4 regions of the Shewanella sp. Actino-trap-3 genome follow, and region 2 is predicted to be linked to each of the others. Evidence: predicted binding sites of a transcription regulator. Region 2 holds the regulator's gene; each other region holds the start of a gene.

Region 1 (2,211 bases), 1.0 Mb from region 2:
ATGCACGTGCATGCCGCTGCCGTTGTCACCCACGATTGGTTTTGGCATAAATGTCGCTGTCTTGCCATAAGCATGAGCCATGTTATGAACAACATACTTAAGAATTTGAATTTCGTCAGCTTTCTTAGTCAATGTATTGAATCGTGTTGCGATTTCATTTTGACCAGCTGTGGCCACTTCGTGGTGATGCGCTTCAACCACTTGACCCATTTCTTCAAGTACTAAACACATTGCAGAGCGTAAGTCTTGTGACGAATCAACTGGCGCAACTGGGAAGTAACCCCCCTTCACCATTGGACGATGACCGGTGTTGCCTTCTTCATAGCTTTTAGCTGAGTTCCATGAAGCTTCTTTAGCGTCAATCTTCACGAAACAACCTGACATATCAGTACCAAAACGGACATCGTCAAATATGAAGAATTCAGGCTCTGGACCAATCAATACGGTATCAGCAATGCCAGTAGAAATAAGATACTGTTCGGCTTTTTTGGCAATAGAACGAGGATCGCGATCATAACCTGTCATGGTACCCGGTTCTAAAATATCACAACGAATAAGTGCGGTCGTTTCTTCCGTGAAAGGGTCTAACACAAAAGTCGTTGGATCTGGCATTAACACCATGTCAGATTCATTAATGCCTTTCCAACCTACAATTGAAGAACCGTCAAACATTTTGCCGTCTTCAAAGAAATCTTCATTTACTTGGTGAGATGGGATAGAAACGTGCTGCTCTTTACCTTTAGTGTCGGTAAAGCGTAAGTCTACAAACTTAACTTCTAACTCTTCTAGTTGTTTTAAAACTGATTCAACTGACATTCTCAAGCCTCCGGTAGGGTAAAGGGTTGTCCCTTAATATAATCTTGGTATTCGCCAGATGATGCATCTGCAAAACGAATATTTACATAATAACAGCAGTGAAGCGATATTCATGCCAGTTCGTTAACTAGTTGATTTTATGAAGATGAGAACGTTCCCTCATCTTCTAAATTATGATTTTGCACCAATGACGTGCATTACTATGTTTCATCATAGTGCAAAAGTCCATAATAGTGCGTCATGTTAATGCTGGTGTTTTAATCATGCCACATTTTGCATCACACCTCGATTATGTTTAATATATAAACGTTTTATACTGTTTTTTGAGGCTTAGTAAACGAAAGATTTACATGTGTTCAAAAATAATCCTATCTACAAAAGCTGCTGTGAAGTAGAATGGCACGCTTTTTTACAGTAGCTGTAATAATAAATAGCTTCTGTTAGCTCCCTTTTTTTTTTGATGGTTTAGAGGTTTATCCGTGCTAGAGAATTTACGTAACATCGCCATTATTGCCCACGTTGACCATGGCAAAACAACCCTGGTAGACAAAATGTTGGCGCAGTCAGGAACCCTTGCATCTCGTGGAGAAGCTACTGAGCGGGTTATGGATTCTAACGATCTTGAAAAAGAACGTGGGATCACCATTCTGGCAAAGAATACTGCCATCCAGTGGAACGACTACCGTATTAACATCGTAGATACTCCTGGCCACGCCGATTTCGGTGGCGAAGTAGAACGTGTTCTATCTATGGTCGATTCAGTATTATTGTTGGTTGACGCAGTTGATGGTCCAATGCCACAAACTCGCTTTGTAACCAAGAAAGCCTTCGCTCAAGGCCTTAAGCCAATTGTTGTTATCAACAAAATTGACCGTCCAAGTGCTCGTCCAGATTGGGTTATTGACCAAGTATTCGATTTATTCGTTAACTTAGGTGCCACTGACGAACAATTAGATTTCCCAATCGTTTATGCTTCTGCATTAAATGGTTTTGCAACGTTAGATCCAGATGTAGCTAGCGATGATATGACGCCGCTGTTTCAAACTATCGTTGAGAAAGTAGCTTTCCCTGACGCGGATGCGGAAGCGCCGTTCCAAATGCAAATTTCTCAAATCGATTATAACTCATACGTGGGTGTTATCGGTATTGGCCGTATTACCCGTGGTAACGTTAAGACTAACCAACAAGTGACTATTATTGGCGCTGACGGTAAGACTCGTAACGGTAAAATGGGCCAAGTATTAGGTTATATGGGTCTAGAACGTAATGAAGTTGCCATTGCCAATGCGGGTGACATCGTTGCGATTACCGGTTTAGGCGAGCTTAAGATCTCTGACACTATCTGTGCAGTGGGTGCCGTAGAGGCAATGCCGCCGTTAACTGTTGATGAACCTA
Region 2 (2,211 bases):
CCAACGTATTGAACAGCTTGAGCATCTATTAGAAGAGTTCCATATTACCCATATTCGAGACAGCCTAGGCATGTCGTTATCGGGTGGTGAACGTCGTCGTGTTGAAATTGCGCGCGCTTTAGCCGCCAATCCAAAATTTATTTTACTCGATGAGCCCTTTGCTGGTGTTGATCCGATTTCTGTCATCGACATAAAAAAAATCATTCAACAACTTAAAAGCCGAGGTCTAGGAGTATTAATTACCGACCATAACGTACGTGAAACGTTAGATGTCTGTGAGCGAGCTTATATCGTCAGCCAAGGTAATTTAATTGCCGAAGGCACACCTGATGAGGTATTGAGCAATCAACAAGTTCGGGCGGTGTACTTAGGTGAACAATTCAAGCTATAGTTACTTTACGGGCCTTTAGTCTATCTAACTCATTTGATTGAACGATATCTAAACAGCGTTAAACATCATTGATGTACGTGACAATCCATTACAGTTTTATAAATTGTCACTTTTATGGAAATCATCTAGGGATAAGCGGTAAATGAAAGCGTCACTCCAACTTAAAATGGGTCAACACTTAACCATGACCCCACAATTGCAGCAAGCCATTCGCTTACTGCAATTATCGTCATTGGAGCTACAGCAAGAAATCCAACAAGCATTGGATTCAAATCCATTACTTGAAATAGAAGATGAGTTTTCTGAAGCAAAAGACCCCGTAAAAGAAAATCGCGACCAAGCTGATACAGACTTCAGTGACAACAGCATTGTCAATATTGAAAAAGACACCTCAACAGTCGACACAGCAGAATCTATGACCAAAGAAACCATGGATGATTTAGCCATGGATACTACATGGGATGAAGTGTACACCGCCTCGCCGATGTCAGGTTCAGGTAGTGCTAGCATGCGCGATGATGACATGCCGTTTCAAGGTGAAACCACCGAAGGTCTGTATGAACATTTAGAATGGCAGAAAAATCTCACTCCATTTTCAGAGACCGATCTTGCCATTGCCACAGCGATCATCGACGCCGTGGATGAACGCGGTTATTTAACCCAAAGTACCGACGATATTCTCGAAGCCATGGGTGACGAAAATGTTGAGTTAGATGAAGTTGAAGCTGTATTAAAACGAATTCAACACTTTGATCCCGTTGGTGTTGCTGCACGTGATTTAAGTGAATGTTTATTGATCCAATTAGCGCAATTCTCTAACACCACACCCTATATCGATAATGCCCGTTTGCTAATTAAAGACTATTTAACCTTAATTGCTGGGCGTGATTTTAGATTATTGATGCGCAAAACTAAGCTAAAAGAAAATGAGTTACGTGACGCCATCACCCTAATCCAATCACTCAATCCTCGTCCAGGCTTATTGATCACCGCCACCGAAGACGAATTCGTTATTCCCGATGTCACGGTACTAAAGAAAAATGGCCGTTGGGTTGTAGAGTTAAACCCAGACAATATGCCCAAAATTGGCGTTAATCAGCAATACGCTGCCATGGCTAGAAGCAGTAAAAATCAGTCTGACAGTCAATTTATTCGAGGCCATTTGCAAGAGGCTAAATGGTTTATTAAAAGTATCGAAAGCCGCAATGATACTCTACTCAAAGTGGCAAATTGCATTGTGCAATTTCAGCAAGGCTTCTTTGAATACGGTGAAGAAGCCATGAAACCTATGGTGCTAAATGATATCGCTGAAGCAGTAGAAATGCATGAATCGACAATTTCACGAGTCACCACACAAAAATATATGCACACCCCACGTGGACTATTTGAACTAAAGTACTTCTTCTCTAGCCATGTCAGCACTGACGATGGCGGGGAATGCTCATCAACAGCAATTCGTGCTTTTATCAAAAAGCTGGTTGCCGCAGAAAACCAGAAAAAACCATTGAGTGACAGTAAAATGGCTCAACTTCTGGCAGAACAAGGCATAAACGTTGCTCGTCGTACGATTGCAAAATACCGAGAAGCAATGCTAATCCCGCCCTCAAACCAACGTAAGAGTTTATAACCTACAAGGTTGTGGAGGATTTTCTATGGATATAAATCTGACTGGACGTCATGTCGAAATAACAGAATCTTTACGTGAGTATGTTAATGGTAAATTTTCAAAGCTTGAACGACACTTCGATCAGATCCATAATGTACACGTTGTACTCCATGTAGAAAAATTACAACAAAAAGCAGAAGCCAAAATCCACGTT
Region 3 (2,211 bases), 3.3 Mb from region 2:
TATGCCCATCACTAACAATGTGAGGATAATAAACTTCATCAATTAATTGTGAAAATTGCTGGCGTAAGTAATCATCACCGCCAACCGTGCTGCAGGTTAATACCTCAATAGTAAGTACTGGTGTTAATTGCAATTGAGCCAGCTGTTGTATTAGTTGCTTATTTAAATAAGCTGCCGTGGTGCCGGTACCAGAAGGTAAAAAAACCATGAGCTTAATTTGTTGTCTAATCTGAGCCCACTCAATAATTTCACTAGCAAGCTGCGCAATACCCGTTTCTGCGTATTCACAGCGCCCACCTTCAGGAATACACAGTAGATGTTGTTTATCGGCGTAAGTCGGGGTTGATAGCAGAATGTATTGCACAACATCATCTAAATGCATGCCGGCTATGTTATCGGCATATGGCAACTCAGCAACATTAATAATATTAGCCCCATTTTGTATCGCGGCAGCGTAATTGCCTTGGGGGTGTTGTAGTAAAAAATTGCTGATATGGCTAACGTAATAGTCAAATTGCCAGCCCTGCTGCTTAGCCAGCACCGATAATGAATACAAAGAGTTAGCTTGTGCAGAACCGGCCCCGACTAGGCGGGTTACATATGAATAATCATGATGCAAAAAATGATAAAACTTACGTGCTTTATTACCACTAAAATCAGGATGCAGTAAATCATCCCGCTTAATGTAGATGGTGTGGCCGTCAAAGTTCATCGACTCTACTGGGCTTATCGAAAACATGTCTTATCTCAATCAACTGTAATATGGGTATTTTAACTAAAAAATGATAATTCTCATCGATTCATTTGTATTAATTGTCAGACCTAACAGACACTCAATGTCGAAAATAACATTTAAACAATTAAAATCATAAGCTTATAACAATGGCATGATTCTCGCTTATATTAATTTATATTGACTCTTGATAGGAATGAAAATGTCACTTTTACGCTTAATCTTTAATATTGCTTGGTTTTTAATGGGTGGTTTTGTGATGGGCCTTGCTTGGTGGCTTGTGGGGGTACTGTGCTTTATCAGTATCATTGGCATCCCTTTTGGCAGAGCCTGTTTTGTTATTGGCGAATTAGCTTTTTGGCCATTTGGACAAGAAACGGTTAACCGCAAACACATTTCTGGCCAAGAAGATATTGGTACTGGCACGCTAGGCTTAGTGGGTAATGTGCTATGGTTTTTATGTTTTGGGATTTGGCTCGCTATTGGTCATTTAGTGCATGCATTAGCCTGTTTCATCACCATTATTGGGATCCCTTTTGCGATACAACACATTAAGTTGGCCTTGTTAAGTTTAACCCCTATCGGGCAAACTATTATCGCTAAACCCACTTATTAATAACATGTGAACTGCCGCTATTCTTAATTACCGATAGCCTAATGCTATCGGTTTTTATTTGCCTAATAGCATCGACAACCTTTAATTGCCATTGACGCATTTTGGGCACAAAAAAATTATTCAATCCCTTTAAGGACAGCTCAGACTAAATCGGCGCGATGACTTATAATCGTCTGAGCACTCAATGCTAATATCCCGATTAGTTAATCATCCGCCCTATTCCACCGAGTACTGAACCTTCACCTTGATCTTTACCGCCATTTGAAGGCGCATGAGCAATAATTCTATCAGCCATGCGAGAAAACGGTAAGCTTTGTAACCACACAGTCCCATGACCTTTTAAAGTGGCAAGAAACAGGCCTTCTCCGCCAAATACCATCGACTTTAAAGAGCCCGCACGCTGAATGTCATAATCAATCCCGGGAGTAAATCCAACTAAACAACCCGTATCGACCCGCAAGGTCTCACCATGCAATTCTTTTTTTATCAGTGTCCCACCCGCATGCACAAACGCCATGCCATCACCCTTAAGGCTTTGTAGGATAAATCCTTCACCACCAAAAAAACCGGTTCCTAAGCGCTTATTAAATTTCATGCTCACTTGCGTGCCTAAGGCTGCCGCTAAAAAACTGTCCTTTTGACAGATAAGTTCGCCTTGATGTTGAGCTAAGTCTATCGCCAAAATGGTGCCCGGAAACGGCGCCGCAAAAGCCACTTTTCGTTTCTGCTGGCCTTCATTGGTAAAGTGGGTCATAAAAATACCTTCACCGGAAATAGCCCGTTTCCCCGCACCAAGTAATTTACCAAAAAACCCAGATTCTGGCTCAGAGCCATCACCCATCTTGGCTTCAAAACCAATATC
Region 4 (2,211 bases), 2.0 Mb from region 2:
TGCGTTGCTAGTGGTGCATACCCAATAGCGGTTAAGGTTGGAAACGAAGCCGGCGCGGGGTTTTCCAACTGAACATTTTTACCATGGCTCATACAGCCCGTTAGCAGCAATAACATAACTAACATCATAGATTTCATTGCTTATCTCCTAATACGGTGTAACGACTGTCGCCTCGTTTTTGGTGGCGATACAGCAAACCATCGCGCGACTCGATTATTTCAGAAGGCTGCAAATAACCCGACAAGCTCGATGCCGTCACAAATGACTGCACCGCAGAAAGGACCCTATTATTGGTTATATTTACCACCCGGGCGTTAAATACAATCCCTTCAGGTGTTAGGGTCATGGTTGACACTAATACGTGTGACACGGGCAAATCTGTTCGCAATAGCTCCCAATTTCGGCTCAGCATAAACTCGCCTTGTTCGGTTGCGCGTAAATTAGTCGCCACGTTTAAATCGACTAAATTAAATTCATGGGCGTGAAACGCTGCGAGTAATCCTTGCTGTAACTGTAATGCTAACTCATTGGTTGCATTTAAATCGCTGGTCATTACCGGCGTGGTAATTAACAGTGGTTGATCAGGGCGTAATACGTCATTTTGTAACACTAATTCGTTGACCAGTTTTTCTGCCCATACATTCACCTGGCCTTTAGGTGATAATCCCGCGGCTTGAATATCATAAGTGAGCTTATCCCGATAAACCTCATCTTCATCGGCCACTTTGATATAGCTACCATTGTTACTAAAGGCAAGGTTACTGGCAGCATTAGGCGTTTGGGTGCATGCCGCTAACGACAACGACGCCAGCATGACGGTGGGGATAAAAAGCCTGTTAATCATAATAATTCCTCTAACAAATCATGCTGCAAGTCTTAATATAAATGAGTCATTTAATCGCCTTTGTTATCGATAACTAAGGTCAATTGTTTACTCTTTATTATTTGTAACCTTATATCGGCAAATGCGCTAAAAGCTTTACTGTAATTGAACAACATAGAGAATACCCACTAACATAGGTAGTCGGCATAATTCTTGCTTTAAATAAACATAGAGTAAGCTTAATTTACACAATTGTGCAAAATTGACGATTTTTTGACATTAGGACATTGTATGTTGATCCGACACCGCCCTGTTAACCGAACTAAAAGCTTCAGTCATCTTGCTGCAATAGCCATGCTATGGGTGAGTGCCTTGTGTGTTTCTCCGTCGGTATTGGCAGAGCAAATGGAAGTTACCGGCAAGGCTAAAATCGTTAATGGCGATATTGATAAAGCTCGCGAAGAGGCCATCAGTCAGGCATTAAACTATGCCAGTTTAAAAGCTGGGGTTAACTTTTCCAGCGAACAACAAGTCAATCAAGGTCGACTCACTCAAGATAGCTTTCAAATTCAGCGTATGGGATCGGCTAATAACGTTGAATTAATGAGTGAAATGATCAGTGAACACATGATTACAGTGGTTTTACAGCTTGATCTCAGTGAACAAGCATTCGATGGACAATGTAAAAGCCAATCCCTCAAAGCCGCCATTATGTTGCCGCAATCCTATTTGCAAGAGCGCGAACAGTTACGTTATGGGCAATTAGCACACTTTGAACAACGGATCACCGAACAATTAGGCAAGGTTATCAACGCGCAATCGCGATACAGTTTTGTACGATTACATGCCGATGAAAAAATTGATAACACCAATCAGTTGGTTAACTTTAAAGGTTATCGCATACCCAGTTGGTTAGGCGAAATCACCGACAGCCAATATGTGTTGCAACCCGAAATTATTGATATATCCACCGAGCCCGTGCAAAGCAGTTATATGGGGTTGATCGATGATGATCCGCTAAGGCAATTTATTTTTAAATTAACCCTTTACCATGGCATCAGTGGTGAAAAGGTATGGACAGAATCTTTCGCAACATCAGCGCCTTGGGAGTTTGAAAGACAAGAAACAGTATCACCTGCTAACCAACGTTTTTGGCGTTCATCTTATGGTCAGGCTATCAGTGATATTTTTCAACAAAGCGTGATATCACTGGATAAACAATTAAACTGTCGGCCATTATTAGGCCAAATTGTCGCAAGGCAAGGGGACCGCATCATCATTAATTTAGGCCGAAAAAACGGCGTTAAAATGGGTGATAAATTCCAAATCGTACTGCAAAAAAATATCCCAGATAGATTTAATTCCATGCGCGCCATCGCCACTAAAAG

What was found. The regulator sigma-54, encoded in region 2, starts transcription at its own class of promoters, with help from an activator protein. The targets are predictions, from matches to a motif close to GTTGGCACGNNNNTNGNNT.
Region 1: a site for sigma-54 is predicted at 918-936, ahead of glnA (glutamate--ammonia ligase). Genes of this name have one in related genera too.
Region 3: a site for sigma-54 is predicted at 882-900, ahead of CXF80_RS02315 (YccF domain-containing protein). Genes of this name have one in related genera too.
Region 4: a site for sigma-54 is predicted at 1,024-1,042, ahead of CXF80_RS07925 (flagellar assembly protein FlgT). Genes of this name have one in related genera too.

The regions. Positions count from the first base shown of each region.
Region 1 is NZ_PJCE01000001.1:2,832,780-2,834,990, forward strand. It holds gene glnA (glutamate--ammonia ligase) at 1-816, opposite strand, end outside; gene typA (translational GTPase TypA) at 1,296-2,211, shown strand, end outside.
Region 2 is NZ_PJCE01000001.1:3,855,511-3,857,721, reverse strand. It holds gene lptB (LPS export ABC transporter ATP-binding protein) at 1-391, shown strand, start outside; gene CXF80_RS16630 (RNA polymerase factor sigma-54) at 534-2,018, shown strand; gene hpf (ribosome hibernation promoting factor) at 2,044-2,211, shown strand, end outside.
Region 3 is NZ_PJCE01000001.1:525,423-527,633, reverse strand. It holds gene CXF80_RS02320 (1-aminocyclopropane-1-carboxylate deaminase) at 1-739, opposite strand, end outside; gene CXF80_RS02315 (YccF domain-containing protein) at 936-1,349, shown strand; gene CXF80_RS02310 (TIGR00266 family protein) at 1,549-2,211, opposite strand, start outside.
Region 4 is NZ_PJCE01000001.1:1,862,254-1,864,464, reverse strand. It holds gene CXF80_RS07935 (LPP20 family lipoprotein) at 1-137, opposite strand, end outside; gene CXF80_RS07930 (FlgO family outer membrane protein) at 134-844, opposite strand; gene CXF80_RS07925 (flagellar assembly protein FlgT) at 1,115-2,211, shown strand, end outside.